2 linked regions of the Streptacidiphilus albus JL83 genome follow. The protein of the gene in region 1 interacts with the protein of each later gene in a pairwise test. Links are inferred from orthologs where the notes say so. Each region holds a gene or a part of one and is shown in the gene's direction. Other genes may lie near its edges. The genes, in order: nth and aceE.

The links.
Region 2: the proteins of nth (region 1) and aceE interact in binary tests that used the Escherichia coli proteins (3 or more experiments, as listed by UniProt). The link is inferred for Streptacidiphilus albus JL83 from one-to-one orthologs.

Annotation. Positions count from the first base shown.
Region 1 is NZ_JQML01000001.1:5,218,378-5,233,113, forward strand. Bases 11,302-14,193 are described here. They hold nth (endonuclease III), read left to right. Parts: upstream 11,302-12,252; coding sequence 12,253-13,134; downstream 13,135-14,193. Other genes in these bases: BS75_RS22810 (alpha/beta hydrolase), read left to right, coding at 11,302-11,412; BS75_RS22815 (hypothetical protein), read right to left, coding at 11,423-11,872; BS75_RS22820 (hypothetical protein), read right to left, coding at 11,854-12,108; BS75_RS22830 (NUDIX hydrolase), read left to right, coding at 13,131-13,805; BS75_RS22835 (MarP family serine protease), read left to right, coding at 13,983-14,193. In the rest of the region: BS75_RS22755 (Crp/Fnr family transcriptional regulator), read right to left, coding at 1-400; BS75_RS22760 (threonine ammonia-lyase), read right to left, coding at 629-1,594; BS75_RS22765 (hypothetical protein), read left to right, coding at 1,809-2,558; BS75_RS22770 (hypothetical protein), read left to right, coding at 2,725-4,368; BS75_RS22775 (metal-sensitive transcriptional regulator), read right to left, coding at 4,400-4,666; BS75_RS22780 (hypothetical protein), read right to left, coding at 4,775-5,389; BS75_RS22785 (SHOCT domain-containing protein), read right to left, coding at 5,430-5,777; BS75_RS22790 (DUF6325 family protein), read right to left, coding at 5,795-6,235; BS75_RS22795 (HhH-GPD-type base excision DNA repair protein), read right to left, coding at 6,359-6,943; BS75_RS22800 (ATP-binding protein), read left to right, coding at 7,124-9,358; BS75_RS22805 (response regulator), read left to right, coding at 9,355-10,008; more of BS75_RS22810, read left to right, coding at 10,159-11,301; more of BS75_RS22835, read left to right, coding at 14,194-14,736. UniProt on the Escherichia coli protein: DNA repair enzyme that has both DNA N-glycosylase activity and AP-lyase activity. The DNA N-glycosylase activity releases various damaged pyrimidines from DNA by cleaving the N-glycosidic bond, leaving an AP (apurinic/apyrimidinic) site.
Region 2 is NZ_JQML01000001.1:2,555,037-2,570,229, forward strand. The notes cover bases 8,294-11,642. They hold aceE (pyruvate dehydrogenase (acetyl-transferring), homodimeric type), read left to right. Parts: upstream 8,294-8,691; coding sequence 8,692-11,442; downstream 11,443-11,642. Other genes in these bases: BS75_RS11115 (G1 family glutamic endopeptidase), read left to right, coding at 11,523-11,642. In the rest of the region: BS75_RS11060 (Tellurium resistance), read right to left, coding at 1-473; BS75_RS11065 (DUF2637 domain-containing protein), read left to right, coding at 1,008-2,027; BS75_RS11070 (ROK family transcriptional regulator), read left to right, coding at 2,061-3,239; BS75_RS11075 (DUF475 domain-containing protein), read right to left, coding at 3,313-4,413; BS75_RS11080 (TerD family protein), read right to left, coding at 4,520-5,098; BS75_RS11085 (TerD family protein), read right to left, coding at 5,292-5,867; BS75_RS11090 (peroxiredoxin), read right to left, coding at 6,017-6,475; BS75_RS11095 (hypothetical protein), read right to left, coding at 6,598-6,762; BS75_RS11100 (hypothetical protein), read right to left, coding at 6,750-7,514; BS75_RS11105 (DUF3052 domain-containing protein), read right to left, coding at 7,639-8,085; more of BS75_RS11115, read left to right, coding at 11,643-12,290; BS75_RS11120 (hypothetical protein), read left to right, coding at 12,407-12,589; BS75_RS11125 (alpha/beta hydrolase), read left to right, coding at 13,001-14,206; BS75_RS11130 (aldo/keto reductase), read right to left, coding at 14,232-15,193. UniProt on the Escherichia coli protein: Component of the pyruvate dehydrogenase (PDH) complex, that catalyzes the overall conversion of pyruvate to acetyl-CoA and CO(2).

The DNA of each region.
Region 1 (14,736 bases):
TGCGGCGCAGGCGCCGGGCGATGGCCCGGAGCAGCGAGATGGCCACCTCGGGACGGGTGGTCAGCCAGGGCTGCAGGTCGCCGTGGCCCAGGCCGAGCAGCTTGACCTCGGTCAGCGCGGAGGCGGTGGCGGTGCGCGGTCCCGGGTCGAAGAGCGACAGCTCGCCGATCATCTCGCTCGGGCCGACCACGGCCAGCATGTTCTCACGGCCGTCGGGAGAGGTGCGGTGCAGCTTCACCTTGCCCTCGACGATGACGTAGAGCCGGTCGCCGGGGTCGCCCTCGTGGAAGAGGGACTCGCCGCGGGCGAGCGTGGTCTCCGTCATGGAGGCACGCAGCTCGGCAGCCTGCTCGTCATCCAGTGCGGTGAAGAGCGGGGCACGCCGCAGTACGTCGTCCACTCGGTCCTCCTTGTCGGCCGTGCAGGCTTGAGGTGCGATCCCCATCATGCCCGACCGGGAAACAGTGCGATCAATCACAACAAGTGTGGCTTATGGAAACCAGTGCTCCGTACGGGGGTACTGCCGGCAATGATCCGGCATCCGTCGCTGCGGCGTCGGGCACTTCTCCGTTTCTCGCTCGCAGGGCCCGCGCGGATCGGCGCGCCACAGGTCAGGGGGCGGTGCCGGTCAGGGGGCGGTGCCGCCCAGGGCGGCGATCTCGGTGGGGGAGGCGTTGCCGCCGCTGCACACCACGGCGACGCGCCGACCGGCGAATTCGTCCGGTCGGGCGAGGACGGCCGCGAGCGCGGCGGCGCCCGCGCCTTCGGCGAGGGTGTGCGCATGGCCGGCCAGCAGCCGCTGGGCGGAGCCGATCTCCTTGTCGGAGACCAGGTGGAAGCCGGACAGGCCCGTCCGCATCAGCCGCTGCGGCAGTTCGAAGCCGCGCCCGGTGGCCAGTCCCTCGACAGCGGTCAGGTTCGGCCGCTCCACGCAGACGCCCGCCTGCCAGGAGTCGTGGGCGGCCGGGGCGGCGGCGGACTGGACCGCGATCACCCGGCAGCGCGGTGCGAGCTCGGCGGCGACCAGGCAGGCGGCAGCGGCCCCGGTGCCGCTGCCGACCGGCACGACCAGCGCGTCCAGGTCCGGCCGGGAGCGGAAGAGCTCCAGGTAGAGGGTGCCGACCCCGGCCACCAGGGCGGGGGTGTCGCCGGGGCTGACCAGCAGGCTGCCCTCCCGCGCCGCCGACTCCTCGGCCCACTGCTGCGCCGTCGCCAGCGACGGCCCGTACAGGACCGTCGTCGCGCCGAGTGCCCGGACCGCCCGGACCTTGGCCTCGTTGGCGGCGGCGGGCATCACCACCGTGCAGGGCGTGCCGAAGGCCGCACAGGCGTAGGCGACGGACTGGGCGTGGTTGCCGGTGGAGTAGGTGACCAGCCCGCGCGCCCGCTGCTCCGGGGTGAGGCCGGCCAGCAGGGTGAGGCCGCCGCGCACCTTGAACGCCCCGACCGGCTGGGTGTTCTCGTGCTTGACGAACACCGTCGCCCCGGCCACCGCGTCGAGCGCCGGATAGGACCACATCGGGGTGGCGGGCAGCCGGTCGGCCAGCAGCGCCTCGGCGGCGAGGACGTCGGCGAACGTGGGTCCGGGTTCCATGGCGCCATCGTCCCGGCAGACCGGCGGGGGGTCCAGGGCAGGCCGCCCGGGACCTTCGTCCCGGAGCGGGTCGGCGCGGGTCGGCGTGGGTCGGCGTGGGTCGGGGCGGGTCGGGGTGGCGGTCGGGGTGGCGGTTTGGTGGCGGCACGGCCGCGACCCTGGGACGGGAGCGTCCGACGGTGCATCATGGCCGACGGAGGACGGAGGTCAGTGGATGGACGCCGTGACGGTCACCGTGGTCTGCGGGCTGCTGCTCCTTGCGGGCGCGGTCGGCACCGGTCGGCGGCTGGTCAGGTATCCGGGTGGCTGGGCGTGCTCCTTCGGCGGCGCCTTCTCCTCCCGGCGGCGGGAGTTGGCCGAGGCCCGGAGCGCGGTGCGGGCGCTGGAGCGGCAGCGGCGCCGTGAGCTCCACTCCGCGGACCGGGAGTTGCGTCGGGTGGAGGCCGAGCGGAACCGGCGGATCAGGGCGCTGCACCGGCAGCGGAAGCAGCTGGACGCCGTGGGCCACGGCGAACTGCTGCACAGTCTGGGTGGACTGACCCTGCATCAACACGCCGTGCTGGTACGCGGTAGGGCAGTCCCGCTGCACCGGGCCCGGATCGGCCACGATCTGGCCCGTCATCAGCATGTGCTGCTGGTCACCGGGCAGGACGGCAGGCGGCGGCGGCTGACCCTGGACCGTGACCGGTACTCGGACGACGCGGTGCGCACCCTGGTGGCACGGGCACAGGGTGCGCTGGTCGATGAGGAAACCTTTCAGCAGAAGCGGGAGGCCGACATCGCCGAGACGGAGGCCCAGCTGAAGCAGGCGCAGGCCGATCTCGCGCCGGTGCAGCAGGCCCGCGAGCGACAGGCGAAGGCGGTCGAACGCTGGCGCAACGACCCGCGACCGGTCAGGGCCGAGGCCCGGCTGAAGGCGGTCGGTGAGCGCTGGTGCGCCGACACCGGACGTCGGCCCGGCTGACCGGCGCAGGCAATCCCGCTGATCGGCCGCCCGGCCGAGGGGCAGCTGAGGCACCATAACGTTCATGAGTCGTACGACAGTTCTCCCGAGTCCCGCCGTCCCCAGCCGTCTCGGCAGACTCACCGAAACCGAGCGAAGGGTCTGGAAAGCCTTCCCTCTGGGGCAGTTGGTCGACCTGCGGACGGGCGACCCGGAGCTGGACGACCCGGCCGGGGCGGACGCCTGGCCCGCCGGGCGCAGCGTGCGCGGCGAGGTGTTGGCCGCGCTGCTGCTCGGCGCCTGCCCGGCCGTGCCCGGAGCGGTCGCCGCACTGCGGCTCGCCGGGGCTCGGATCACCGGTGAACTGCGCTTCGACCACGGCACCGTCTCCTCGCTGCTGTTCCTGCGCGACTGCTGCTTCGAGGGGGCGATCGTGCTCGACGGCGCGGTGGCCGAGTCGATCGACCTGAGCGGCTCCCGGCTAGTGACGCTCAGCGCCTACGGCGCCCGGGTGCACGGCACCTTCGATCTGCGCGACACCGTGGTCGGCGGCGCGGACGGGGTCGCCGTCCACGCGGACGGCATCCGGATCGACGGCGGGCTGCTGGTCAACCGCTGCGTCACCAACGGCTCCTTCGACCTGATCCATGCCGAGATAGCCGGCCAGGTGGCCTTCGTCGACGCCCAGCTGAGAAGCGCCGGACCCGGCGGGGTCTGCCTCAACGCCGGCGGTATGCGGGTCGGCCGGAGCCTGCTCGCCCAGCGCCTCCGCACCCGTGGCGAACTCCGGCTGCCCGGCGCGCAGATCGGCAGTTCGCTGCTGCTGACCGGCGCGCAGTTGGACGGCGACGGCGCCGACGCGCTCTACGCGCCCTGGCTGTCCGTCGCCAGCGAGACGGCCCTCCGCCTCCATGTGGCCGACCCGGCGCGGAGCGAGCACGGCGAGGACGTCGACCGCCCCTTCAGCGCCCGGGGGACGGTCCAGCTGATCAGCGCCAGGCTCCGGGGCGGCCTCGACTGCTCCGGCGCGCAGCTCACCGCGACCGCCGGCCGACCGGCGCTGGAGGCCGACCGGATGGTGGTCGAGGGCAGCCTGCTGCTGACCGCGGGCTTCCACACCGAGGGCGAGATCCGGCTGACGGCGGCCACCGTCAGCGGCCACCTCGACATCCGGGGTCTGGACAGCCCCAAGGCCGTGCTGATGCTCCAGGCGGCGAGCGCGGCCGGCGGCATCCACGACCGGATCGACTGCTGGCCGGAACAGCTCCGCCTGGACGGCTTCACCTACGGCCCGTTCATCGAGTACCGGGACGCCAAGGAGCGGATCCCGCTGCTCCGCCGCCAGGCCAGGACCGCCGACCCGGGCCGGCTCGGCGCCTTCCGGGCCCAGCCCTACGAGCAGTTGGCGTCCTACTACCGCTCGATCGGCAACGACGGCGAGGCCAGGACGGTGATGCTGGCGCGCCAGCGGGCGCTGCGCGCGGTGCTGCTGCCGCGCTGGCGGCGGGTGCCCGGCGCCGCCCTGGACCTGCTGGTCGGCTACGGCTACCGGCCGCTCCGGGCCATCGGCTGGGCGGTCGCCCTGCTGGTCGCCAGCAGCGCCTACTTCAGCCAGGTCCGGCCGGTGGACGTGAGCCGGGAGGACACCTCGGTGTTCAACCCGGTTCTGTACGCGGCGGACCATCTGGTCCCGGTGATCCACTTCGGCGAGTCCGACGTCTGGCAGTACCACGGCGTGGCGGCGGTGGTCACGGTGGTGCTCACGGTCCTCGGCTGGACCCTGGGCATCGCCATAGCTGCCGCCGCCACCAGGACCCTGACCCGCAACTGAGGAGGGGCGGGCGGGCGGCGCCGGGTGCGGCTCAGGCCAGGGTGAGGAACAGCTTCTCCAGCTCGGCCTCGGTCATCGGCGGGGTGCCGTCCTCGGCGCCCGCCAGGCACTGCCGCATCCCACTGGCCACGATCTTGAACCCGGCACGGTCCAGCGCCCGGGAGACCGCGGCGAGCTGGGTGACCACGTCCTTGCAGTCGCGGCCGGCCTCGATCATCGCGATCACCCCGGCCAACTGGCCCTGCGCCCGCCGCAACCGGTTGAGGACGGCATTGACCGCCTCGTCGTCGACCTTCATCCAGGGCCTCCTGCGGCTGCTTCGACTGGTCCGGCCATGGTACCCCTGGGGGTATGAAGGTCCGATCTGTCGGACCGGCTGCGGGGCGCCGGTCGCGGCCGCCTCCGGTCAACGGGGGCCGTCGGCCGGGCGCACCTCCTGGAGCAGTCCCCAGGCGAACGTGGCCACCCAGGAGCGGGTTCGGCCCTCAGCGCCCAGGGCCTCCGTCTCCAGGGCCTCCGTCTCCGGGGCCTCGAAGGCGACGCCCCAGCGGGAGGGCGCGCTGCCCTCCAACGGCCGGGCGCCGGGGAAGGCCGCGCCGACGTCGTCCACCACACAGCTCCAGGGCCGCAGGTCCGCCGCGGTGCGCAGCAGCGGCGCGGTGGTGTCCGGAGCGCGCACCAGCCACTCGTTCCAGACCGAGCCGCCGGGCCCGAGCAGCAGCTCGAACCTCAGCTCGGGCCAGAGCGACAGCGGCCACAGCAGCGCGGTGCAGCTCAGGTCCCCGGCGCGGCGCCGGACCCGCGCCTCGGCGGGGCCCAGCACCGACTCGTACCGGCGCGCCCCGTGCGCGGAGCGGGGTGACCGGATCATCGCCTGCCAGCGCCGGTTGGCCTCGCGCATCCGGGCGCGGTCGGAGCCGAGCCGGCGTACCGCCTGCTCCACCAACTCCGGCCGGAAGTCCGCCATCCGACGCAGCAGCACCAACTGGAACTCGTCCGGGCCGAACCCTTCGATCGCCATGCCCTCCAGCCTGCCGTACCCGAGGGGTGGGGCCGCCGGGTCAGCCGGCCAGGATCCGGGCCTTCTCGGCGGTGAACTCCGCCTCCGTCAGCACGCCCTGGTTCCTGAGGTCGGCCAGGGTGGCGAGCTGGGAGACCCGGTCGACCGCCGGGGCGGCTGCGGCGGGAGCCGCCGGCGCCTGCTGGGCGGCGACCTGGGCCGCCGCCTGCGCGGCTGCCTGGTCCACCAGTTGCTGCTGGCTGAACTCGGCGCTCTGCTGCTGCTCGGCGCTGCGCTCGGCGGCGTTCCGCTGCATCCTGCCGGAGACCGCGGTGGCGGTGCCGGCGATCACCGTGGTGCGTGCCATCGTGCCGAGCAGGCCCGGCCGTCCCATCCGTCGACGGATCATCGTCTTCCCCTGCTCCCTCAGTCCTTGTCCAGTGAGGTGATCGCCTGCAGCACGGCGTCCCGGGGAATGCGCTCCAGCAGGACGACCCGTCCGTGCGAGCCGCGCAGCGCCGCACCCAGCCGGGCCGCCCAGGTGTTCTCCCAGACCACCACCATCGCGGAGGAGCCCGGCTCCATACCGGCGCCGACCGACGCCAGGTCCTCGTCGCTGAGCAGGTCGAACTCGTCGCCGGTGACCCGCTCGAAGGCGAGGGCGACGTCCGAGTCGGACAGCTCCACCACGTCGACGGAACCGTCGCCGTCCTTGCGCAGGAAGGTCAGGTCGAGGATCCGGACCGTGCCGCTGTCCTGCAGCTCACGCAGGGCGGGAGCGACGTCGCCGTTGAATCTGCTGTTGTCGAACGCGATCACTGCGACGTCCACCGGGCCGACCGTGTCGGCCGTGAGGGTGTTGGGCACGGAACTGCCGCCTTCCTTGATGAATCCACATGAACGGGGACAAGTCGGAAGCGGTCCCAGCCTAAGCGCATTCCGCGGGTTCGGCGTCTTCGCCCGGGTACGGGTACGGGGTGCGGCGGGCGGTCAGGCCTTTGCCGCCTTCGCGGCGGCCTTCGCCGCCTGCTTGAAGGCGCGGACCTTGTCCAGCGACTCGGGGCCGGTGATGTCGGCGACCGAGCGGAAGCTGTCCTTCTCGCCGTAGGGGCCCGCCGCCTCGCGCCAGCCCTGCGGCTGGACGCCCAACTGCTTGCCGAGCAGCGCCAGGAAGATCTGCGCCTTCTGCTTGCCGAAGCCGGGCAGCTCGACCAGCCGGTCGAACAGCTCCGTGCCGCTGCCGACGCCGCTCCACACCTTGGTGACGTCCCCGTCGTAGTGCTCGTCCAGGAACGCGCACAGCTGCTGGATCCGCTTCGCCATCGATCCCGGGTAGCGGTGGACCGCCGGTTTCTGCGAGCAGAGCGCGGCGAAGGCGTCGGGGTCCTGGGTGGCGATCGCGTGGGCGTCCAGGTCCTTCCCGCCCAGGCGTTCGAGCAGGGTGTACGGACCGGTGAACGCCCACTCCATCGGTACCTGCTGGTCCAGCAGCATGCCGATCATCGCGGCCAGCGGGCTGCGGCTGAGCAGCGCGTCGGCGTCGGGGTTCTGGGCGAGGTGGAGGGCGGTCGCCATCGCGGTCTCTCCTTCAGGTCTGACGGTTCACGCATGTCACGGTTCACGCCCATTGTCCGGGGCGGACCCCGGTCCCGCCCGGGAAGGCGCGAGGTCCGGATTTCGCCGAACGAGGGCGACAGCGGCCCGAGTCGGGCGCAGACTTGCGGCCATGGGGGGACGCGACCGGAGCCGGCGCCGATGAGGGCGGCCCACTCCGTGGCCGCCGCAGGCCGGAGGTTCGATCCGGCCCTGCCCGCCCTGCTCGTCGCGGGACAGGTCGCCCTGGGGCTGCACGGTGGGCCGGCGGTGTCGGCGGTCGCGGTCTCCTGCGGCGCACTCGCCCTGCGCCGGTACGCCCCGCTCGCCGTCCTGGCCGTCGTCCTGGCCGCCGCCCCGCTCGGCGCGGGTGCGGTCGCCCCCTGGGCTGCGGCCGCGATCGCGCTGGGTGCGGTCGCCCTGCACCGCACGGCCGGGTACGCCGCCGTCGGATGCGCGGCCGTCGCACTGGCCGGAGCGGCTGCGGCAGGTATCCAGGGGCGCCCGCCGCGGGAGGTCCTCGGAGCGGCGCTGGTGGCGCTGGGTGCCGCCGCGGTCCTCTGGGCCCTGGGCCGATCCCGGCGCCGCCGCAGGGCGTTCCGGGACGCCCTGGCCGCCTTCCGGGTCGGCTGCACGGCCGCGCCCCGGTTCGCCGTCGCCCGCGAACGCGAGCGGATGGCGGCGGAGCTGCACGATGCCGCCGCCCGGCGGCTGACCGGAATCGTGGTCTCGGCCGCCGCCGCCCTGCGGCTGCGGGAGCCCGCGCGGGCGGCCGAGGCGCTGGCTCACGCCGCCGTCACCGGCAGACAGGCGGCGGCCGAACTCGACCGGCTCGCCGGGCCGGAACCCGACGGGCCCCGGGCGACGCTCGCGGACATCGACGCCCTCGCGGCCGGGTCCGGCGCCGACTACCGGCGCACGGTGGAGGCCGTGCCGCCGGAGGCCGCCGAGGTGGCCCACCGCGTCGTCGGCGAGGCACTGACCAACGCCGCCCGGCACGCCCGGGGTGCGGCGGTACGGGTCAGGCTCGGCGGCGGCAGCCGATTGACCGTCACCGTCGAGGACGACGGCGGCAGCGCTGCGACCGCCGGGCTCGAAGCCGGGCTCGGCAGCGGCTTCAGCAGCGGTCTCGGCAGCGGCATCGGGCTGGCCGGGCTGCGCGGCACCGTCGCCGCCGTCGGCGGGACGCTGTCGGCGGGCCCGGCCGGGACCGGCTGGCGGGTGAGGGCCGAACTGCCGCTGGCCGCACCGGCCGTGAGTCGCCGGTGGCCGCACTGGCGCGGTCCGGGCGCCCTGGACTGGGCGCTGGTCGCACTGGCGATCGCGCTGTCCCTCGGCGCGGACCTGCTCTCCACCGGCCTGCCCGACTCCCTTGCCGGTCCGCTGCCGCTGGTGTCCGTGGTCCTGCTGTCGGCGCTGCACGCCGTGCCGCTGGGCTGGCGGACGCGGGCGCCCGCCCGCAGCCTGGCGGCGGTGCTGACCGCCCTGCTGCTGTGGCTGGCCTGCGATTCGGCGGTCCCGGCCGTGCCGCCGGTCAGCGATGTGTTCCTGGTGTACTGGTGGGTCGAACTGACGCTGCTCCACGCCGTCGGTGCGTACCCGCCCCGCCGGGGCGGCCGGCTCGCGCCGCTCGCGGTCGCGGTCGTCGGCGGACTGGTGCTCGCCGAGGGGCCGATGATCAATGGCAGCCGGATGGGCGCCTGGGCGGTGCTGGCCGCGGCGCTGGCGGTGCCCGCGTACACGTCCTGGTCGTTCGGTCGGCGCGCGGCGCGGGGACGGGAGCGCCGCCGGACCGCCCTCACGCGGGCCAGGGCGGAGCTCGACCGGGACACCGGCGCAGCCGTGCGCGAGGAGCGACGGCGGATCGCGGACGGTCTGCGCGGCACCACCGGCGGGCACCTGCGGGCGATGGTCGACGCGGCCGACGCCGGTCGGCTGGAGACCGTGCTGGCCCAGGCCCGTGCGGCCCTCGCCGCGCTTCGCGAACAGCTCGGCGAACTGCACCGGCCAGAGGATCCGCACCGGCCGGAGGATCCGCACAGCCCGGATGCTCCGCACGACCCGGAGGACCCGCACGACCCGCCCCCGACCATCGGCGGCGCCCTGACCCTCGCCACCCGGTACGACGCCACCTTCAGCTATGCGGCCCCCACATGCCGCCCGCTGCCGCCCGCGCTGGAGGTCACCGCCTACCGGGCCGCCGCGATGCTGCTCGCCGACGGTGCGACGCTCACCGTGCTGCACCACGACGGGGGAGTCGAGCTGTCCGGTCCGCGGCCCGCCGACCCGGCGGTACGACGGCGGTTGCTCGCCATGGCCGACGCCGTCGGCGGTACGCTCGCCACGGCCGACGACGGCGCGGCGCTGGTGTGGCTGCCGGAGGTGTGCCCCTCGTGATCACAGTGGTGGTCGCCGACGACCAGACCGTCGTCCGCGCCGGAATAGCGGCGATCCTCGAAGCCGAGCCCGACCTGTCCGTCGTGGGGCAGGCCGCGGACGGCGATGCCGCCGTCGCGCTCGCGCTGGCGCTGCGCCCGGACGTGGTGCTGATGGACGTCCGGATGCCCGGGACCGACGGACTGGCGGCCGCCGCCCGGATCACGGCCGCCCTGCCCTCGCTCCGCGTGGTCGTGCTCACCACCTTCGACCTCGACGAATACGTGTTCGCCGCGCTGCGCGCCGGAGCCGTCGGCTTCCTGCTGAAGGACTCCGCGCCGGAGCGGGTGATCGACGCGGTCCGGGTGGTCGCGGGCGGCGACGCCCTGCTGGACCCGGTGGTCACCCGACGGCTGATCGGCCGCTTCGCGCAGGGACCCGGCCTGCAACCAGCCACCGGCCTCGACCGGTTGACGCCGCGTGAGACCCAGGTGCTGCGGCTGGTCGCCCGCGGCCTCAGCAATGCGGAGATCGCCTCGGTCCTGGGCATCGGCCCGGCCACGGTGAAGGACCATGTCGCCGCGGTGCTCGCCAAACTCGGGGTGCGCGACCGGATCCAGGCGACCATCACCGCCTACGAGACCGGTCTCGTCCGCCCCGGCGTGGCCTGAACTCCCGGGCCGGGCTTCGCGGACCGGCCCGGTGGACCGGGCCCGGCCGCTGGGGGGAGGCCCGGCCCCGCCGCGCGGCGGGGCCGGGGTCACCACCGACCGTCCTCCGGTCCGACGGAACCCGGCCGACGCGCTCATAGCGTCGAAACCATGACTTCCACCCTGCTCCGCCGCGTCCTCGGCATCGTCCTGCTGGCCGGCACCCTGGTGCTGGCCCCGCTCTCCGGCGCGGCCGGATTCGTCGCCCTGGCGACCGTCAGCGCGAACGTCCCGCTGCTCGCGGTCGCCGGCCTCGTCGCCGCGGCCGGGGTCGGCTACCTGCTGGCCCGGGGCGCGTTCGCGCTGCTCGGCAAGGGGCGGCCGGCCGCGCTGCTGTACTCCGGAGCCACGACCGCCGGTGTGGTGGCCCTCGCCCTCGCCACCGTCTTCCAGCCCATGCCGCACCCCGGCCCCGGGCCGGTCCCCGCCAACGTGCGCTTCTGGGACCTGCCCACCGGCTCGCGGATCGCCTATGTGTCGCTGCACGGGTCAGGCACGGTCCGCCCGACACCGGTGATCTTCCTGCACGGCGGCCCCGGCACCCCGGCCGAGGGGATGCCGGCGGGCGGCAGCCGACTCGCGGCAGCGGGCTTCGACGTGTACTCCTACGACCAGCTCGGGGCCGGCCGGTCCACTCGGCTGAAGGACGTCACCGGCTACACGGTCGCCCGGGACGTGGCCGATCTCGACGCGATCCGCCGCGAGATCGGCGCGGACAAGGTCATCCTCGTCGGCGACTCCTGGGGCGGTTCGCTGGCGGCGCAGTACCTGCTCGCGCACAGCGCCCACGTGGCCAAGGTGGTGTTCGTCTCGCCCGGCGCCCTGTGGGGCCACCAGTACCCCGGCACCCGCGCGGGAGACCCGTGGACCAGGCTCACCGCGCCGGAGCGTGCCCGCTACGACCAACTCCTCTCCGAGCCGAGGCTGATCGCCGCCTCGCTGCTGCTGGGCGTCAACCCGAATGCGGCGCACGCGCTGTTCGGCGACGACGAGGCCGACCACTGGCTGCACGAACTGGCCCTGACCGGCAAGGACAGCACCACCTGCGCGGGCGCCGCGCCGGTGCCGGCGCACGACAACCCGCAGGGCTTCTACACCAACCAGGTCACCAGCAGTGACTTCGACCGGCTGCCCGACCCGCGCCCCGCGCTGCGCGCGGTCCACGTCCCCGCGCTGATCCTGCGCGGCTCCTGCGACTTCATGAAGCCGGAGGTGACGGCGGAGTACCGCAGCACGCTGCCGGACTCCGAACTGGTCCTGGTCGACGGCGCGGGCCACGACATCTCCGCAGGCCGGCCTGCCCTCTACACCGCCCTGCTGACCGCCTTCCTGCTCGACCGCCCGCTACCGGCAACCGCGAGCTGACGGTGGGCCGCTAGACCAGGATCGGCTTGACCGCAGGTGAGCCAGGGAGTGTCTCGACGGCCTTGCACAGGGCCGGTACGTGGGACCTGTCGGACGTGACGAGGAGGACGGGTGGCGTCGCCAGCGCGGCCGTCGCCACGACCAGGGCATCGACCAGGCATTCGTGACCGTCCAGCCCGGCGGCGTCCAGCAGCTTCCGGGCTGTGGTCACCACGTCGTCGGTGACCGGCTTCTTGTCGAAGCGGGACAGCAGGTAGGCGAGACGCTCGGCTGCCTTGCCGGTTCGCCTGACTTCCAACGGAGTGACTGCGGAGTGGACGACGCGGCTGCCGTTCCGCTCGGCGACCTCGATCCTGGCCCGCATACCCTCGTCGCCTTCGACGTGCAGGGACAACCCCTGGGCATCCAGTACGAGGGTTCCGCCGTGCTGGACGCGGGTCTTCAGGCGCTTGCTGACCATTCCTCCTCCGCCCGGCGCAGGGCATCGTCGGAGACGGCGCCGAATTCCTCGCGGTCGGCGGCCACCACCTCGCGCAGCTTGGCCATGGCGAGCCACTGCTCCAGCGCTTCGGCGATGACGGCGGAGAAGCCGGTCTTCCCGGTACGCTCCTCGACCTCGTCCACGAGCGAGGTGGCCAAGGAGACGGAGCGCTTGGTGGCCCGTTCCGGTATCGGCGACTGCGCGTGTGCACTCATCCCTGAAACAGTAGTACCGGTGGTAGGAAATTCTGCTGCGGATCGAGGCGGCGGAGTGCTTCGCGGCGGCTCGGGATCGGGAGGGAGGGTGAGCGTGTCCGCTTCTTCCGTTGGGTGTCGGTGGGGGGTCGTAGGCTGGCGGGCATGGCGAAGAGTGGCGTGGTGGCGGCTGCTGGTGGGCCGGGGTTCAGGAAGGCCAAGGTGCCGGACACCCGTGCGGGGTTGGTACGGCAGGCGCGGAAGATCAATCGGGCGCTGGCGGACGTCTATCCGTATGCCCATCCCGAGCTCGACTTCGAGAATCCGTTCGAGCTGCTGGTGGCCACGGTGCTGTCGGCGCAGACGACCGACCTGCGAGTGAACCAGACGACGCCGGCGCTGTTCGCCAAGTTCCCGACCGCGTCGGCGCTGGCGGCGGCCAATCCGGAGGAGCTGGAGGAGGTCATCCGGCCGACCGGGTTCTTCCGGGCCAAGGCGAAGTCGCTGCTGGGGCTGTCGGCCGCGCTGCGGGACGACTTCGGCGGCGAGGTGCCGAGCCGGTTGGCGGACCTGGTCACCCTGCCCGGTGTCGGCCGGAAGACCGCCAACGTGGTGTTGGGCAACGTCTTCGGCGTTCCCGGAATCACCGTCGACACCCACTTCGGGCGGCTCGCGCGGCGCTTCGGCTGGACCGAGTCCGACGATCCGGTGAAGGTCGAGCACGAGGTCGGGGCGATGTTCCCGAAGAGCGAGTGGACGATGCTCTCGCACCGCGTCGTCTTCCACGGCCGCCGGATCTGCCACTCCCGGCGTCCCGCCTGCGGCGCCTGCCCGATCGCGGCGCTCTGCCCCTCCTACGGCGAGGGCGAGACCGACCCGGTCAAGGCGGAGAAGCTGCTGAAGTACGAGAAGGGCGGCCGGCCCGGCCAGCGGCTGAAGCCGCCGGCCGACTATCCCGGGCTGCCGGCCTCCCCGGCCGGAGCCGGGGACGCCGGAGCGACCGGGGACGCCGGAGCGACCGGTACCGACGAAGGCAGCGGCCGATGACGGACATGGTCCAGATCGCCCGGGACGGACTGCCCGACTGGCTGGCCCCGGTCCGTGACGCCGCCGAGCGGGTCGAGCCGCGGCAGCTGAGCCGTTTCCTGCCGCCGGCCGAGGGCGGTCGGCGCTCCGCCGTGCTGGTCCTCTTCGGCGAGGGCCCCGACGGCCCCGACCTGCTGCTGATCGAGCGCGCCCGCTCGCTCCGCTCCCATGCCGGGCAGCCCTCCTTCCCCGGCGGTGCGCTCGACCCCGAGGACGGCGACCCGGACGGACCGGGCCGGGTCAACGCCGCGCTGCGCGAGGCCAGGGAGGAGACCGGCCTGGATCCGGCCGGTGTGCAGGTCTTCGGGGTGCTGCCGGACCTCTACATCCCGGTCAGCGACTTCGTGGTCACTCCGGTCCTCGGCTGGTGGCGTGAGCCGTCCCCGGTCGGGCCGGTCGATCCGGCCGAGGTCGCGGCGGTCTACCGGGTGCCGGTGTCCCAGCTGACGGATCCCGGGCGGCGGGCCCGGCTGCGGCATCCCAGCGGCTTCCGGGGCCCCGCGTTCGAGGTCGAGGGGATGCTGGTGTGGGGGTTCACCGCCGGTGTGATCGACCGGATCCTGCACTTCAGCGGCCTGGAACGGCCCTGGGACACCAGTCGGGAGATCGAATTCTCGGGTCGGCAGCAGTAGCCCGCAGCCGCGGCGCAGGAAGGGAGGTCAGCGGCTTGCAGGAACCATTCCGCCCCGTCCGAACGTGAGAAGAAGACAAGCTCTGCCACTCGGGCTCCGGAGCGCCGACCGCGCATGGGATGGTTGGCCGTTGCTCCTTCGGCCGGGGGAGCGCCCCGCCCTGCCCAGGAAGCTGCCGTGAACGTCCTCGACATCCTGCTGATCCTCGCTGCCTGCGGGTTCGCCGTCTCCGGCTACCGGCAGGGCTTCGTCGTCGGCGTGCTCTCGGTCGTCGGGTTCCTCGGCGGCGGGGTGATCGCCGTCCAACTGCTGCCGTACCTGCTGCAGCACCTGCCGGGCGGGACCACCTCCTCGGTGGTCGCGGTCGTCGTCGTGATCGTCTTCGCCTCGCTCGGCCAGGCGTTCACCACCCACTGGGGCTGGAAGCTGCGCGGACCCATCGACCGCAGCCGGGTCCGGCTGCTCGACGCCGTCGGCGGCGCGCTGGTCAACGTGGTCGCGATGCTGCTGGTGGCCTGGCTGATCGGCTCGGCGCTGGCCGGGACCTCGCTGCCGACGGTCGCCCGCGAGGTCCGGACCTCGGCAGTGCTCAGCGCCGTGCAGCGGACGCTGCCGGCCGACGCGCCGTCCTGGTTCTCCAACTTCACCTCGGCCCTCGCCCGGAACGGCTTCCCCCAGGTCTTCAACCCCTTCCAGAACGAGCCGATCGCCGACGTCCCGCCGCCCGACCCGGCGCTGGTGAACAGCGCGGCCGTGGTGCAGGCGCGGAAGAGCATCGTCAAGGTCGTCGGCACCGCGCCCAGCTGCGGCAAGGTGATCGAGGGCAGCGGCTTCGTCTACGCGCCGCACCGGGTGATGACCAACGCCCACGTCGTGGGCGGGGTGAGCGATCCCACCGTCCAGCTCGGCGGCCGGACCTACGACGCCACGG
Region 2 (15,193 bases), 2.7 Mb from region 1 along the record:
ATGTAGACGAAGATGAGCAGCCGCCGGAAGGAGTCCTTCTTCGACAGGTCGATGTACATCGTCTCGCCCGAGGGCGCACCGGAGCGGTCGTCGCGGCTGAGCTTGATGAACGGCGAATGCTGGAGGTCCCCGTACAGCTCGCCCAGCGGCTGGATCACCCCCTTGGTGCCGTCGGTCAGTTCGTACAGGCAGCCGAGGTCCAGGTCGACCGCGGTCGGCTGCGCCGAGGCCACCGGCAGCGGCATCGGCTTGAACAGCGTCGGGCGCAGCAGCCCCCGCCAGACCTCGCCGGAGCTGCGCCGGGCCGGGCCCTCCTCCCGGTTGGTCCAGTGCAGGTTGACCTGCATCGTCCCGGCGACCACGCCCTTCTCGGTCAGCGCCACCTCGGGTGAGCCCTTGCTGAGCGTCACCCGGTCCACACCGGCGTCGAAGCTCGCCTCGGCCCGGCGCAGGAAGTCCTTCAGTCCAGCCATCGTCCACCCCCCAATCCGGGCCAGGCCGCCACCGCGCCTGACAGCCAGTCATCACCATCGAACTACCCAGCGAAGACCCGTCGCGCACCACTCTTCCGCAACGGCCGGGGCCCGGTCGGGGCGCCGTCGGCGCAGGGCCGGAACCGGAGCCAAACCGTCCGAAAGCCGACGGCCCGACGGACCTGCGGCACCGCCGGAATCCCGCGCAATCCCCGGCGCGGCAGCCTACTTGACGCCGACCCAGCCGTGCTCGTCCATCCATCCCGGCAACGGCCGGCACATCCCGCCGAGCCACGAACAACCGCTCGTACGGAGTGCCCGCGCACCACCGAGGAACACCCCTCCCCCGGGGGACAACCGCCCCGCGCGTACGATGTGCAACCCTGCAACGCGATATCGTCTCCCCGCACGCGTGTCGCGGCGTCAGTTCCGCCGCATCTGGGGGACACGGCAGTCGCACCCGGTGCCGTCAGGCGCCACCCCGGTTACTGTCCCGTCCCCTGCCGCCCGACCCCGAAGCCGAGGCCCTACCGCATGAACCTTTCCTCCATACAGCTGGTGTGGCTGGTCATCGCCTGCGCGACCGCACTCGCCGTCGCTGTGATCATGGGCCTGCTGCGTTCCAAGAAGCCCAAGCACGCCGCGCCCGCCGGTGGCGGTGACGACTCCTGGGAGCGCAGCGAGGCCCGCCGCCGCCGCAAGGAGGCCCTCTACGGCAGCGCCTCCTACGTGCTGCTGTTCGCCTGCGCCTCGGTCGCCGCCGCGCTCTCCTTCCACGGGCTGGTCGGCTTCGGCCGGGAGAACCTGAACCTGTCCGGCGGCTGGGAGTACCTGGTGCCGTTCGGCCTCGACGGGGCGGCGATGTTCTGCTCCGTGCTGGCCGTCCGCGAGGCCAGCCACGGCGACGCGGCCTTCGGCTCGCGCATGCTGGTGTGGCTGTTCGCCGGCGCCTCCGCCTGGTTCAACTGGGTGCACGCCCCCCGTGGCGGCATGCACAACGGCGCACCGCAGTTCTTCGCCGGCATGTCCCTCTCCGCCGCCGTCCTGTTCGACCGCGCACTGAAGCAGACCCGGCGCGCGGCGCTGCGCGAGCAGGGGCTGGTCCCGCGCCCGCTGCCGCAGATCCGAATGGTGCGCTGGCTGCGCGCCCCCATCGAGACCTACCGCGCCTGGTCGCTGATGCTGCTGGAGAACGTCCGCACCCTGGACGAGGCCGTCGACGAGGTCCGCGAGGAGAAGCGCGACCGCGAGGCCGCCGCGCAGCGCCAGCGCAGCGAGAACCGGCGCGAGCGCGCCGAGTTGAAGGCCCTGTCGCGCTCCGCCCCGCTGCGCGAGCTGACCACCCTGGACGCCTCCGGCGGCAGCGAGCAGGCCGCCGCGCTGGAGCCCGTCTCCCCGCGGGGTCTGCTGCCGCACCGCCGGCGCCGCGAGGTGCTGGAGCCGGTCGGCACCCAGACCGGCTCCGAGGTCCAGGGCGACGAGGAGGTGGACGCGATCCCGCGTCTGGACTCCCTGGAGAAGAAGCTCAAGGACCTGGAACAGCAGTTTGGCTGAGTCCGGCACAGGTGACCCCCGTACAGTGTCACCATGATTGCCAGGCCTGCGACCTCCTCCACGTTGAAGGAGATCAACCTCCGTACCGTCCTCGATGTCATCCGTACCGCGCCGCCGGTCTCCCGGGCGGAGATCGCGCGGCGGACGGGCATCTCCAAGCCGACCGTCTCGGCGCTGCTCCAGGACCTCCTGGAGATGGGCCTGGTGTCCGAGACGGTCCGCGAGGAGCTGGGACCGACCTACGGCGCACTCTTCTTCGCCCCGCGCCCCGAAGCCGCCCACGTCCTCGCACTGGACGTCGGCGCCCGCCGGCTGCGCGGCGCCGTCGCCGACCTCGAAGGGGCCGTCCACATCCGCCGTGACGTCCCGGTGGAGGGCATGGACGCGCACCAGGTGGTCGGCACCGCCGCCGCCCTCGCCGAGGAGCTCTGCGCCGAGGCCGGGATCAACCGCTCCGCCCTCCAGCACGCCGCGATCGGCGTCCCCGGCGTGGTGGACCGCCGCGACGGCCGGATCTGGCAGGCCACCAATGTGCCGGCGCTCGACGGCTTCCTGGCCCGGGACGCGTTCGAGAAGGCACTCGCGCTGCCGGTCACCGTGGAGAACGACATCCACCTGGCCGCCCTGGGCGAGCAGCGGCACGGCACCGGCGGCAGCACCGGGACGGACGCCGAGAGCTTCGTCTTCCTCTCCGTCGGCACCGGGGTGGGGGCCGGGCTGATCCTCCACGGCGAGCTGCACCGGGGCTTCGCGGGCGCGGCCGGCGAGCTGGACTGCGCGCTGGAGCCGGAGACCTTCGACGACAACGACCCCTGTGCGGTCGCGATCCTGCAGTTCGCGGCGCGACGGCTGCCGGGCCATCCGGACCTGAGCACCGAGCAGGTCTTCGAGCTGGCCCGCGCGGGCGACGAGGACGCCTGCGCGGTGGTCGACGAGGAGGCCCGGCGGATCTCCGGCTACCTCTCGACCGTCGCCGCGGTGGTCGACGTGGAGCTGGTCGTCCTCGGCGGCGGCATCGGCCTCAACGGCGACCTGCTGCTGCCCCGGATCCGTCGGCGGCTGGAGGAACGGCTGCCCTATCCCCCGGTGGTGGGGATCTCCGCGCTCGGCGACGCCGCCGTGCTCACCGGCGCGGTGGCCGTGGCCACCCGCGCGGCGCTGGAGCAGATCCTCAGCCTCCGCTTCGGCGCGCCCGGACGCCGCCGGGGCTGACCCGCCCGGTACCGACGGCAGAGCGGCGGTGGGCCCGGTCCGGGCCCACCGCCGCTCCGTGGTTCCACCGCTGCTAGGCCGGGCCGGGGGGCGTTCCGGCCTCCAGTGCGATCCGGCGGTTCCGCAGCATCGAGGAGAGCAGCGCCAGGCCGATGAAGGCGACGCCGATCAACCCGGTGACGATCTCCGGGATCTCGTACTCGATGGAGACCATCAGGATGACCGCCAGCGCGCCGATGGCGTAGTGGGCACCGTGCTCCAGGTAGACGTAGTCGTCCAGGGTGCCCTGGCGGACCAGGTAGACCGTCAGCGAGCGGATGTACATGGCGCCGATGCCCAGGCCCAGGGTGATCTGGAAGATGTCCTGGCTGATGGCGAAGGCCCCGACGACGCCGTCGAAGGAGAAGGAGGCGTCGAGCACCTCCAGGTAGAGGAAGAGGAAGAACGCGGCCTTGCCCGCGACCAGCACGGCGGACTTGCCGCCGGGCTTGGCCACAGCGCCCTCCTCCGCCTCCTCGCCGTCCTCGTCCTCGCCCGCGCCCTCGAAGAGGTCGGACAGGCCGCTGACCGCCAGATAGGTGGTGAGTCCGGCGACACCGGCCAGCAGTACCGTTTCAGCACGGTCCCCGGCGAAGAACCGGGCCGAGAGCATCAGCACCACCATCGACACCACGACCGAGAGCTGGTTGAGCTTGCCGACCTTCTCCAGCGGGGCCTCGACCCAGTGCAGCCAGCGGACCTCCTTCTCACCGAGGATGAAGTCCAGGAAGATCATGAGCAGGAACATCCCGCCGAAGGCGGCGATGGCCGGGTGGGCGGCGTTCAGGTGCTGGGCGTAGGTGAGGCCCTGGTAGGTCTTGCCGGAGTCGAGGGCCAGCTCGACCACGGTCTGCGGGCCGATGTGCGCGGTGAGCGCGACCACCAGCAGCGGGAAGACCAGCCGCATGCCGAAGACGGCGATCAGCACGCCGACGGTAAGAAAGATCTTCTGCCAGAACGGGGTCATCCGCTTGAGGATGGTGGCGTTGATGACCGCGTTGTCGAAGGAGAGCGAGATCTCCAGGACGGAGAGGATCAGCACGACACCGAAGCCGTCCGCCCCCCAGAAGTAGGCGGCCGCCGCCAGCCCTAGCGCGGTGATCCCGAAGGACCAGCCGAAGGTACGGAGTAGCACAGGGGTCAGTCCCTTTCGGTAGCGTGCGGCAACAGCGGCGACGGGGGCCACCGTTCGACCGGTTCGCCGCGGTCCGGACGACCCCCGTACCCTGCCGCACGTTCTCTTACTGAACGTTAACCCCGAAGTCTAGGGCGATGCCCCTGAGCCCCGACGCGTACCCCTGCCCCACGGCGCGGAACTTCCACTCGTTGTTGTAGCGGTACAGCTCGCCGAAGATCATCGCGGTCTCGCTGGAGGCGTCCTCGGTGAGGTCGTAGCGCGCCAGCTCCTGGCCGTCCGCCTGGTTCAGCACCCGGATGTAGGCGTTGCGGACCTGGCCGAAGCTCTGCAGCCGGGACTCCGCGTCGTAGATCGAGACCGGGAAGACGATCTTGTCCACCTGTGGCGGGACCATCGTCAGATTGACCTTCACCACCTCGTCGTCATCGGCCCCGGTGCCGCCGACCAGGTCGTCGCCCATGTGCTCGACCGAACCCTCGGGGCTCTTGAGGTTGTTGTAGAAGACGAAGTACTCGTCGCCGAGCACCCGGCCGGCCGAGCAGAGCAGGGCGCTGGCGTCCAGGTCGAAGTCGGCCCCCGTGGTCGCCCGCGCCTGCCAGCCGAGACCGATCTGCACGGCCGTCAGATTGGGTGCGGCCTTGGACAGTGAGACGTTGCCGCCCTTGGCGAGCGTGACACCCATCCGTTCTCCCCTTCCTGGAACAGCCCGGCCACCGACCCGGACCAGGCTCTGCGCGAAGTCTAAGCTCCTCCGTCCGCCCGGGGACCGCAACGCCCCCGTCCCGGCCTCCGGTGCCCGCCACGACGCCGCGAGGGCCGACCCGATCCGGGCCGGCCCTCGCGGAAGGCACCGCTGTGCGGCCGGGAGGCCGGGGTCAGACGTTGACGCCGAAGTCCTGGGCGATCCCGCGCAGGCCGGAGGCGTAGCCCTGGCCGATGGCGCGGAACTTCCACTCGGCGCCGTTCCGGTAGAGCTCGCCGAAGACCATCGCGGTCTCGGTCGAGGCGTCCTCGGTGAGGTCGTAGCGCGCGATCTCCTGGCCGGTGGCCTGGTTGACGATCCGGATGTACGCGTTGCGGACCTGGCCGAAGCTCTGCAGCCGGGACTCCGCCTCGTAGATCGAGACCGGAAACACGATCTTCGCCACGCCGGCCGGCACGCCCGCCAGGTTGACCTTGATGACCTCGTCGTCGCCCTCGCCCTCACCGGTGAGGTTGTCGCCGGTGTGCTCGACCGAGCCGTCGGCGGACTTGAGGTTGTTGTAGAAGACGAAGTCCTTGTCCGAGACGACCTTGCCGGCCTCGGAGGTGAGGATCGCGCTGGCGTCGAGGTCGAAGTCGGCGCCCGTGGTCGTACGGGCTTCCCAGCCCAGACCCACGAGAACGGCCGTCAGGCCCGGCGCCTCTTTGGTGAGCGAGACATTGCCACCCTTGCTGAGGCTGACACCCACGAGTCCTCCAGTTGCAGGGGGAGCACATCGCCGTGCCCCCGTCAGTGCGGTTCGGTTACTGTCCAGCCAACGGCTCGATCGTAGTGTCGGGTTCCCCGACTACGCAGCCGCACCGCACCAACGGGTGCCGGGCGTGTCCGCCCGCGCCGTCAGAGCGCGGCGAGCGCGGCCAGGTATTCCTTCTGGTCACGGGCGTCCGGCAGGCCGTTGACGACGCTCCAGCGGACGATGCCCTCCTTGTCGACGACGAAGGTCCCGCGCACCGCGCAGCCCTTCTCCTCGTCGAAGACGCCGTAGGCGCGGGAGGCCGCACCGTGCGGCCAGAAGTCCGACAGCAGCGGGTACTCCAGGCCCTCGCGCTCGGCGAAGACCCGCAGGGTGAACGGCGAGTCGTTGGAGACCGCGAGGATCTGCACGTCGTCGTTCTGGAAGTGCGGCAGCTCCTTCTCCAGGCTGCACAGCTCGCCGGTGCAGACGCCGGTGAAGGCGAACGGGTAGAAGACCACGACGACGTTCTTCTCGCCGCGGAAGTCGGAGAGCTTGACCAGCTCGCCGTGCTGATTCTTCAGCTCGAAGTCCGGAGCCTCGGTGCCGAGCTCGATAGCCATGTGAAAACCCCTCAAGTGCTCGTGGGCCCCGCGCGCGTCGTGCGTGCGGGCAGCCCTGACCGGTCGTCGTGCCCGGCCCCATCCTGCCACCCCGTGATCGGGCGCCCGGCTCCGGTGCCCGCTCAGCGCATCCCGGGCAGCCGTCCGAGCAGTCCGACCACGCCGACGGCCCGGCGCAGCAGCGCGCCGCCGGGCAGTCCCGGCACCTGCTCCACCAGGGGGGCGAGCGCCATCAGCCCGCCGATCCGGTGCAGCCTGAGCTCGCCGCGGGCGATCAGGGCGGGCACCGCGGCGCGCCCGGCCGGGACGGCCAGCACGGTGGCCGCCGCGCCCTCGATCCCGGGGACGTCGGGGCGCCGTCCGGCGGCAGCGCCGAGGTGGTCCAGCCGCCCGCGTCGGCGCGGAAGACCCAGCCCCGGGTGCCTGCGCCCCAGACCCCGGCGGCGACGCGCAGCCCCTGTCGGCGGGCCAGCGCCCCCACCACGTCCACCAGGGCGGCCACGCCGGCGTCGGTGACCGGCTCGGGCACCGAAGCGCCGGGCAGCCGCAGCGCGGCGAGGGCGAGCTCGTGGCCCATCGCGTGGATCTGGGTGAGCAGCGGCAGCGGCCCGAGCGCGGAGTCGGGCTCGGCCAGGCCCAGGGCCGGCCGGGCGGCGGCCCGGTCCAGGGCGGTGGCGACCCGGTCCCTGGCCTCGGCGAGGGCCTCCAGGATCCGTCGGGGGTCGTCGCCCGAGTGGTCCCGCCTGTGCGGCTGGGAGCCCGCTGCGGGGCCCGCGCCGGAGCCGTCGGCGGCTCCGTCCCCGAGCAGGTCGAGGGCCTGGGCCAGCAGCCGGGCCAGCACCGGCCGCTCCGGCCAGGAGCCGAGCTCCGCCAGCGGCCCGATCCCCTGCCCGGCCGCCTCCCGTGCCGCGGCGAGCGTCAGCAGCGCGTCCCAGCCGCCGAGGACCCGCTCGCGCAGTTCCTGGGCCGGCCAGCCGGCCGCACCCCGCCGCAGGTCCGGTCGGGGGTCCGGTCGGAGGGTCCCGCCGCGATCGTCCATAGGGGCATTCTGCCCATCCTCCGGGGCCGGGGCAGCACGGAACGGCCCCCCGTGCACGCTCTTCGCGGGTGCACGGGGGGCCGGTTCCGTCACGGTGAGGTAGCTCCGTCAGCCAGTCGGCCCGTCAGCGCTTGCCTGCCTTGGCGGCCTTGGGGGTAGCCAGTCGAACAGCCGACCAGTCCTTGCTGACGGCCACGGTGCTGGTCTGGGAGAGGCCCGCGGTCTGTGCCGCGTCAGCGATCTCGCTGGCCTCCACATGCCCGGTACGCCCGGTCTTGGGGGTGAGCAGCCAGACGAGGCCGCCCTCCACCAGGTACTCCTGGGCGTCGACGAGGGCGTCGGTGAGATCGCCGTCCTCGCTGTCCTCGCGGAACCACATCAGCACGGCGTCTGCGACGTCGTCGTAGTCCTCGTCGACGAGCTCGGTGCCGGTGAGGTCCTCCACGGCCTCACGCAGATCCTGGTCGACGTCGTCGTCGTAGCCGAGCTCCTGGACCACCTGTCCGGGCTGGAAACCCAACCGGTTTGCCGGGTTGGACCTGTCCTCCGCGGGGTCCGCGGTCGCGCTCACGGGAATTGCCTCCTATATCCGACCCTGTCTCCTGAAGTCAGGGCTGTGGCGGTAGTCCACACGGGCGGGACGCTCAGCGCAAGTACCCGACGTCCGATCCCGCCCGTTCGATGATGTCCCACAACGCGACACGCCGCGCGACGTGACGCAGATCACTACTGTTTGCCCCAGTATCACCGACTATGACGATCGGCGCTGCGGATTTGCCGACTCCCCGCCCGGACACCCCCGACGGTCACCCTCCGCGTCCGCCGTCGACCCGTCGGTGACCGGCCCCGAACAGGGAGCAAGAGCATGGTCACAGCGGGCGTAGAGTTCCTGTTCGGCCCTCCCAGCTCCACCCGTGATGGAAGGTGCTTCGCACCCCCAATCGCCACAACGTGGTGGCGAGCGTCGGGTCACCTCGTCGTCGCACGGATCCGAACACCCCGGAGGTCCGCGCCGCAGGACGGAGCCGGTTTCACCCGAAAGGGAGACCGATGTACCGAAATGTCATCGGGCACGAACCGGTTACCCATGGGTAGAGATGACGTTTCTCGACCTGCGGTCCACGATGGAGGCGGCGCGACACCACCTCATAGTGACGACCGACAGTGAAGGAACAGCGTGGCTTCCGGATCCGATCGCAACCCGATCATCATTGGCGGCCTGCCCAGCCAGGTCCCGGACTTCGATCCCGAGGAGACCAGCGAGTGGCTGGAATCGCTCGACGCGGCCATCGACGAGCGCGGCCGTGAGCGTGCCCGCTACCTGATGCTCCGCCTCATCGAGCGCGCCCGCGAGAAGCGTGTCGCCGTGCCGGAGATGCGCAGCACGGACTACATCAACACCATCGCGACCAAGAACGAGCCGTTCTTCCCCGGCAACGAGGAGATCGAGCGCAAGGTCCTCAACGCGACCCGCTGGAACGCGGCCGTGATGGTGTCCCGGGCGCAGCGCCCCGGCATCGGCGTGGGCGGCCACATCGCCACCTTCGCCTCCTCCGCGTCGCTCTACGACGTCGGCTTCAACTACTTCTTCCGGGGCAAGGACGCCGACGGCGAGTCCGGCGACCAGATCTTCTTCCAGGGCCACGCCTCCCCCGGCATCTACGCCCGCGCCTTCCTGCTGGACCGGCTGTCGGAGCAGCAGCTCGACGCCTTCCGGCAGGAGAAGTCGAAGGCCCCCTACGGCCTGTCGAGCTACCCGCACCCCCGGCTGATGCCGGACTTCTGGGAGTTCCCGACCGTCTCCATGGGCCTCGGCCCGCTGGGCGCGATCTACCAGGCGCGGATGAACCGCTACCTCCAGGACCGCGGCATCAAGGACACCTCGTCCTCGCACGTCTACGCCTTCCTCGGCGACGGCGAGATGGACGAGCCCGAGTCGCTGGGCCAGCTCTCCCTCGCCGCCCGCGAGCACCTGGACAACCTGACCTTCGTGGTCAACTGCAACCTGCAGCGCCTCGACGGCCCGGTGCGCGGCAACGGCAAGATCATCCAGGAGCTGGAGTCGCAGTTCCGCGGCGCCGGCTGGAACGTCATCAAGCTGATCTGGGACCGCAGCTGGGACCCGCTGCTCGCCCAGGACCGCGACGGCGTCCTGGTGAACAAGCTCAACACCACCCCGGACGGCCAGTTCCAGACGTACGCCACCGAGTCCGGCGCGTACATCCGGGAGAACTTCTTCGGCGGCGACCTGCGGCTGCGGAAGATGGTCGAGGACATGACCGACCAGCAGATCCAGCACCTGGGTCGCGGCGGCCACGACCACGCCAAGGTCTACGCGGCGTTCAAGGCCGCCCGCGAGCACGTCGGCCAGCCGACCGTGATCCTCGCGCAGACGGTCAAGGGCTGGACCCTCGGCCCGAACTTCGAGGGCCGCAACGCGACCCACCAGATGAAGAAGCTCACCACCGAGGACCTCAAGCGCTTCCGTGACCGGCTGCACCTGCCGATCACCGACAAGCAGCTGGACGAGGGCTACCCGCCCTACTACCACCCGGGTCGCGACTCGGAGGAGATCCAGTACATGCACGACCGCCGGAGCGAGCTCGGCGGTTACATGCCGACCCGCAAGGTGCGGCCGCGCAAGCTGGAACTCCCCGGCGACGACGCCTACAAGACCCTCAAGAAGGGCTCGGGCAACCAGGAGATCGCCACCACCATGGCGTTCGTCCGACTGCTCAAGGACCTGATGCGGGACAAGGAGATCGGCAAGCGCTTCGTGCCGATCGCGCCCGACGAGTACCGCACCTTCGGCATGGACTCGCTGTTCCCCTCGGCGAAGATCTACAACCCGCAGGGCCAGCAGTACGAGTCGGTCGACCGCGAGCTGCTGCTCGCCTACAAGGAGTCGCCGACCGGGCAGATGCTGCACGACGGCATCTCCGAGGCCGGCTGCACCGCCTCGCTGATCGCCGCCGGGTCGTCCTACGCGACCCACGGCGAGCCGATGATCCCGATCTACGTCTTCTACTCGATGTTCGGGTTCCAGCGCACCGGCGACCAGTTCTGGCAGATGGCCGACCAGCTGGCCCGCGGCTTCGTCCTCGGCGCCACCGCCGGCCGGACCACCCTGACCGGTGAGGGCCTGCAGCACGCCGACGGCCACAGCCACCTGCTGGCCTCGACCAACCCGGCCGTGGTGGCCTACGACCCGGCCTTCGGGTTCGAGATCGCCCACATCGTCCAGGACGGCATCCGGCGGATGTACGGCAGCAGTGCCGAGCACCCGCACGGCGAGGACGTCTTCTACTACATGACGGTCTACAACGAGCCGATGCGGATGCCCGCGGAGCCCGAGAACGTCGACGTCGACGGCATCCTCAGGGGCCTGCACAAGTACGCCCCGGCGACCGCCGGCCAGATCCCGGCGCAGATCCTCGCCTCCGGCGTGGGCGTGCCGTGGGCGCTGGAGGCGCAGCGCATCCTGGCCGAGGAGTGGAACGTGGCGGCCGACGTCTGGTCCGCCACCTCCTGGACCGAGCTGCGCCGCGACGCCATCGCGGTGGAGGAGTTCAACCTGCTCCACCCGGACGAGGAGCAGCGCGTCCCCTACGTCACCACCAAGCTGACCGGCTCGGAGGGCCCGTTCGTCGCGGTCTCCGACTGGATGCGCGCGGTGCCGGACCAGATCTCCCGCTGGGTGCCGGGTCAGTGGCAGTCGCTGGGCGCGGACGGCTTCGGCTTCGCCGACACCCGTGGCGCGGCCCGTCGCTTCTTCCACATCGACGCGCAGTCGGTGGTCCTGGGCGTGCTGACCGAGCTCGCCAAGCAGGGCAAGGTCGACCGCACCGCACTGAAGGCGGCCATCGACCGCTACCAGCTGCTGGACGTCACGGCGGCGCACCCGGGTGCGGCCGGCGGCGACGCCTGAGTACGTGAGTAACAGTTAGGCGGTCCCCGCCCGGTGACGAAAGGTCACCGGGCGGGGATTTTCCGTTGTGAAGGAGCCCCATGCTGACCACGCGTTGCGCCACCGCCCTGTTCGCCCTGCTGCTCCCGCTGCTCACCGGAGCCGGAGCGGTCCCGACCGGGGCCGGGGCCGGGGCCGGACCCGCCGCCGGGCCGCTCCAGGAGCCGGCCGGCCGCCAGTCGGCGCGGAACGGCCGAATAGTCCAGGCGACCAGCTCCAACTGGTCCGGCTACGCCGTCAGCGGGGGCCGCTACAGCAGCGTCGCCGCCCACTGGGTGCAGCCCGCCGCCCACTGCACCCGCACCACCTCCTACGCCAGCTTCTGGATCGGCCTGGACGGCGACGGCAGCCACTCCGTCGAACAGACCGGCACCGAGACCGACTGCTCCGGCGGCACCCCGATGTCCTACGCCTGGTACGAGATGTACCCGGCCTACCCGGTGGCCTTCACCCACCCGGTCCGCCCCGGCGACCGGATCAGCGCCTCGGTGACCGCTACCGCCGCCGGGGCCTTCACCCTGGTGCTCAGCGACGCCACCGGGCACTGGAGCGAGACCGTCCGCCGCAACCTCCCCGGCGCCACCAGGGCCTCCGCCGAGGTCATCGCCGAGGCCCCCTCCGGCAACACCGGGGTGCTGCCGCTGACCGACTTCGGCACCGCCTCGTTCACCGGCGCCTCGGTGAACGGCCGTCCGCTGGCGGCGCTCGCCACCGAGCGGATCACCATGACCGCGGGCCCCGCCGTCCTCGCCACCACCTCCGCGCTGGCCGGCGGTGGGAACTTCGCGGTGACCTGGCGGCGCGGCTGAGGACGGGAGGCCCTCGCGCGGCACCCTCCCGAACCTGACGCACACCCGGTGCGCCTATGCTGTGGCCGGATTCCGTCGGCACCGGGTCGGCGGGGTTTCGGGAGGTATCACCACAGATGGACAGCCAGATCATCCACAAGGCCGCGTTCCTGCTGCACGAGTGCCACGAGCCGGAGCAGACCGTGGTGGAGCGGCTCAAGGACTACTTCCCCGAGCTCACCCTGATCGAGCGCGAGCGGTACGTGTCGGAGGCGTGGGACCAGGTCCACGGCAAGCAGGCCGAGGACATCGAGGTCTGACCGCGGAGCGGTCGGTCCGGAGCCGGGGCAGTCGTCGTTCCCACGACGGCAGCCCCGGCTCGGTCGTTCCGGGCGCGGGCGCTCCGCGGCGCGGTCATGGCTCGGCGCGGCGCCTCCCGCGCCGGAACGCGCGCCGTGCGCGCCTTCCGCGCCGTCCGCACCGGGCCGCGCACCGCCGGACGGACGACCCGGCGCAGTCCGGCAGCCATCCGAATTCCATGAATTCGCCGGGAATCAAGGGTCGTTCCACCCGCCTTTGTGAGGCTTGTCGCATTATGCGAATCGCCCGTACGTCGTACGCAGGCCTGCGGTGCGCTTACGCTTGCGCAGAACATCTCAGAATCATCTCGAAGCGAGACCCCCGGGCCCGGCCCGTGCGACGGTCGCCGTACCCCCCGAGGAGTCACGCGTATGCGGTTCAGGCGCACCTTGATTGCGGCCATGGTCTCCGTCACCATCCTCGCCGGAACCGGAGCCGCCGCAGCCGGCGCCGCCGTCTCCGACGAGCAGATCGCCATCACGACGCCGCCTGCGGGCAGCACCGCCTGGACCCACGACCACTCGCTGGGCCTGACCATGCCGAACCCCGCCACCGCGAGCGCGACCGACGTCGCCCGCTTCTTCGCCGGGCTCTCCGCCGCCGAGCAGCAGCGGCTGGTGCGCAAGTACCCGCTGGTGGTGGGGAACTTCGACGGCGCCCCGCCAGCCCTGCGCTACCAGGCCAACGAGCAGGCGATGCAGCAGGAACTGGCCCACCAGCAGGCCAAGGTCGCGGATTCGTCGACCGACTCCGCCGACCGGATCGCGGCGCAGAGCCGGATCGCCATGCTGCAGCGGCTGCTCACCCCCGGCCACCAGGTGCTGGCCTTCGACCCGCGCGGACGCGGACTGGTCGCCGAGGTCTTCGGTGACCTCTCCACCGCCGAGCGGGTCTCGGTCCTGGTCCCCGGCTCCGACATGGACCTGGAGCACTTCTACGGCACCACCGCCGCCCCGCTGAAGGGCACGGCCGGCATGGCCATGCAGCTGCGCTCCGAGGAGGACGCGGTCTCGCCCGGCACCAGCACGGCGGTCATAGCGTGGTCCGGCTACGTCACCCCGGTCGGCCTCGGCGCGGACGCCGCCACCGCGCGGCTGGCGCAGGCCGCCGCGCCGCGCCTGGAGAGCCTGATGTCCGGGCTGGCGGTCACCGCCCACCCGGACGCCGCCCCCTCGCTGTTCTGCCACTCCTACGGCTCGGTGGTGTGCGGGATCGCCGCCCCGGACATCGCCGCCCCGCAGGGGGTCAGCGACATGGTGGTCTTCGGCAGCCCCGGCATGGACGTGCCGGACGCCGCCGCGCTGGGCGACGGCGTCCGGCTGTGGGCGACCGCCCGCAACCCCGGGGACTGGATCGGCGACGTCCCGTACCTGGAGGTGGCCGGCCTCGGCCACGGCGCCGACCCGACCAGCTCGGACTTCGGCTCCCGGGTGATCTCCTCGACCGGCTCCTACGGCCACGCCGACTACCTGGACCCGGGCACCGCCAGCCTGCGCAACTTCGCCGACATCGGCCTCGGCCGCTACCCCGACGTCACCTGCCGCACCACCGGCGACAGCTGCCTCAGCGGCCTCTAGCCCGGGCCCCGCGCACCCCGGGCCGCTACTCCCGCGCGGCGGACGTGCTGCTCATGTCCGGGTAGCGGTCGCCGGCGACCTGCGCGGCGATCGGCTCCAGCAGGGCCAGCTCCTCGGCGCTCAGCCGCAGCGCCGTGGCGCCGGTGTTCTCCTCCAGCCGGGTGCGCCTGCGGGTGCCCGGGATCGGGACCACCGCCGTCAGCCCGTGCACCTCGGCCCGCTGCTGCACCCAGGCCAGGGCGACCTGGGCCGGGGTCGCGCCGTGGGCGGCGGCGATCTTCTGGACGGGGACCAGCAGCGCGGCGTTGCGGGCGGCGTTGTCCCCGGTGAAGCGCGGCTGGCTGTTCCGGAAGTCGCCCTGGCCCAGCTCCGACGCGTTGGCGAAGGAGCCGGTGAGGAAGCCCCGGCCGAGCGGCGAGTAGGGCACGACGGCGGTGCCGAGCTCGACCGCGGCCGGGACCGCGCTCAGCTCGACGTCGCGGGAGAACAGCGACCACTCGGACTGGAGTGCGCTGATCGGGTGAACCGCGTGCGCCTCGCGCAGCTCCGCGCCGGTCACCTCGGAGAGCCCGAGGTGACGGACCTTGCCGGCCGTGACCAGCTCGGCCATGGCGCCGACCGACTCCGCCAGCGGCACCTGCGGGTCGCGGCGGTGCATGTAGTACAGGTCGATCACGTCCACGCCGAGGCGGCGCAGGCTGGCGTCGACGGCCTGCCGGATGTAGGCCGGGTCGTTCCGGACCGCCCGGTAGGTCGGGTCGTCGGCGCGGCGCTCGATGGCGAACTTGGTGGCGAGCACCACCTTGTCCCGGTTGGCCCGGACGAAGGGGCCGATCAGCTCCTCGTTGTGACCGCTGCCGTAGATGTCGGCGGTGTCGAACAGGGTGACCCCGAGCTCCAGCGCGCGCTCCAGCGTCGCCAGCGCCTCGGTGGTGTCGGTCTCACCGTAGAACTCGCTCATGCCCATGCAGCCGAGGCCCTGGACGC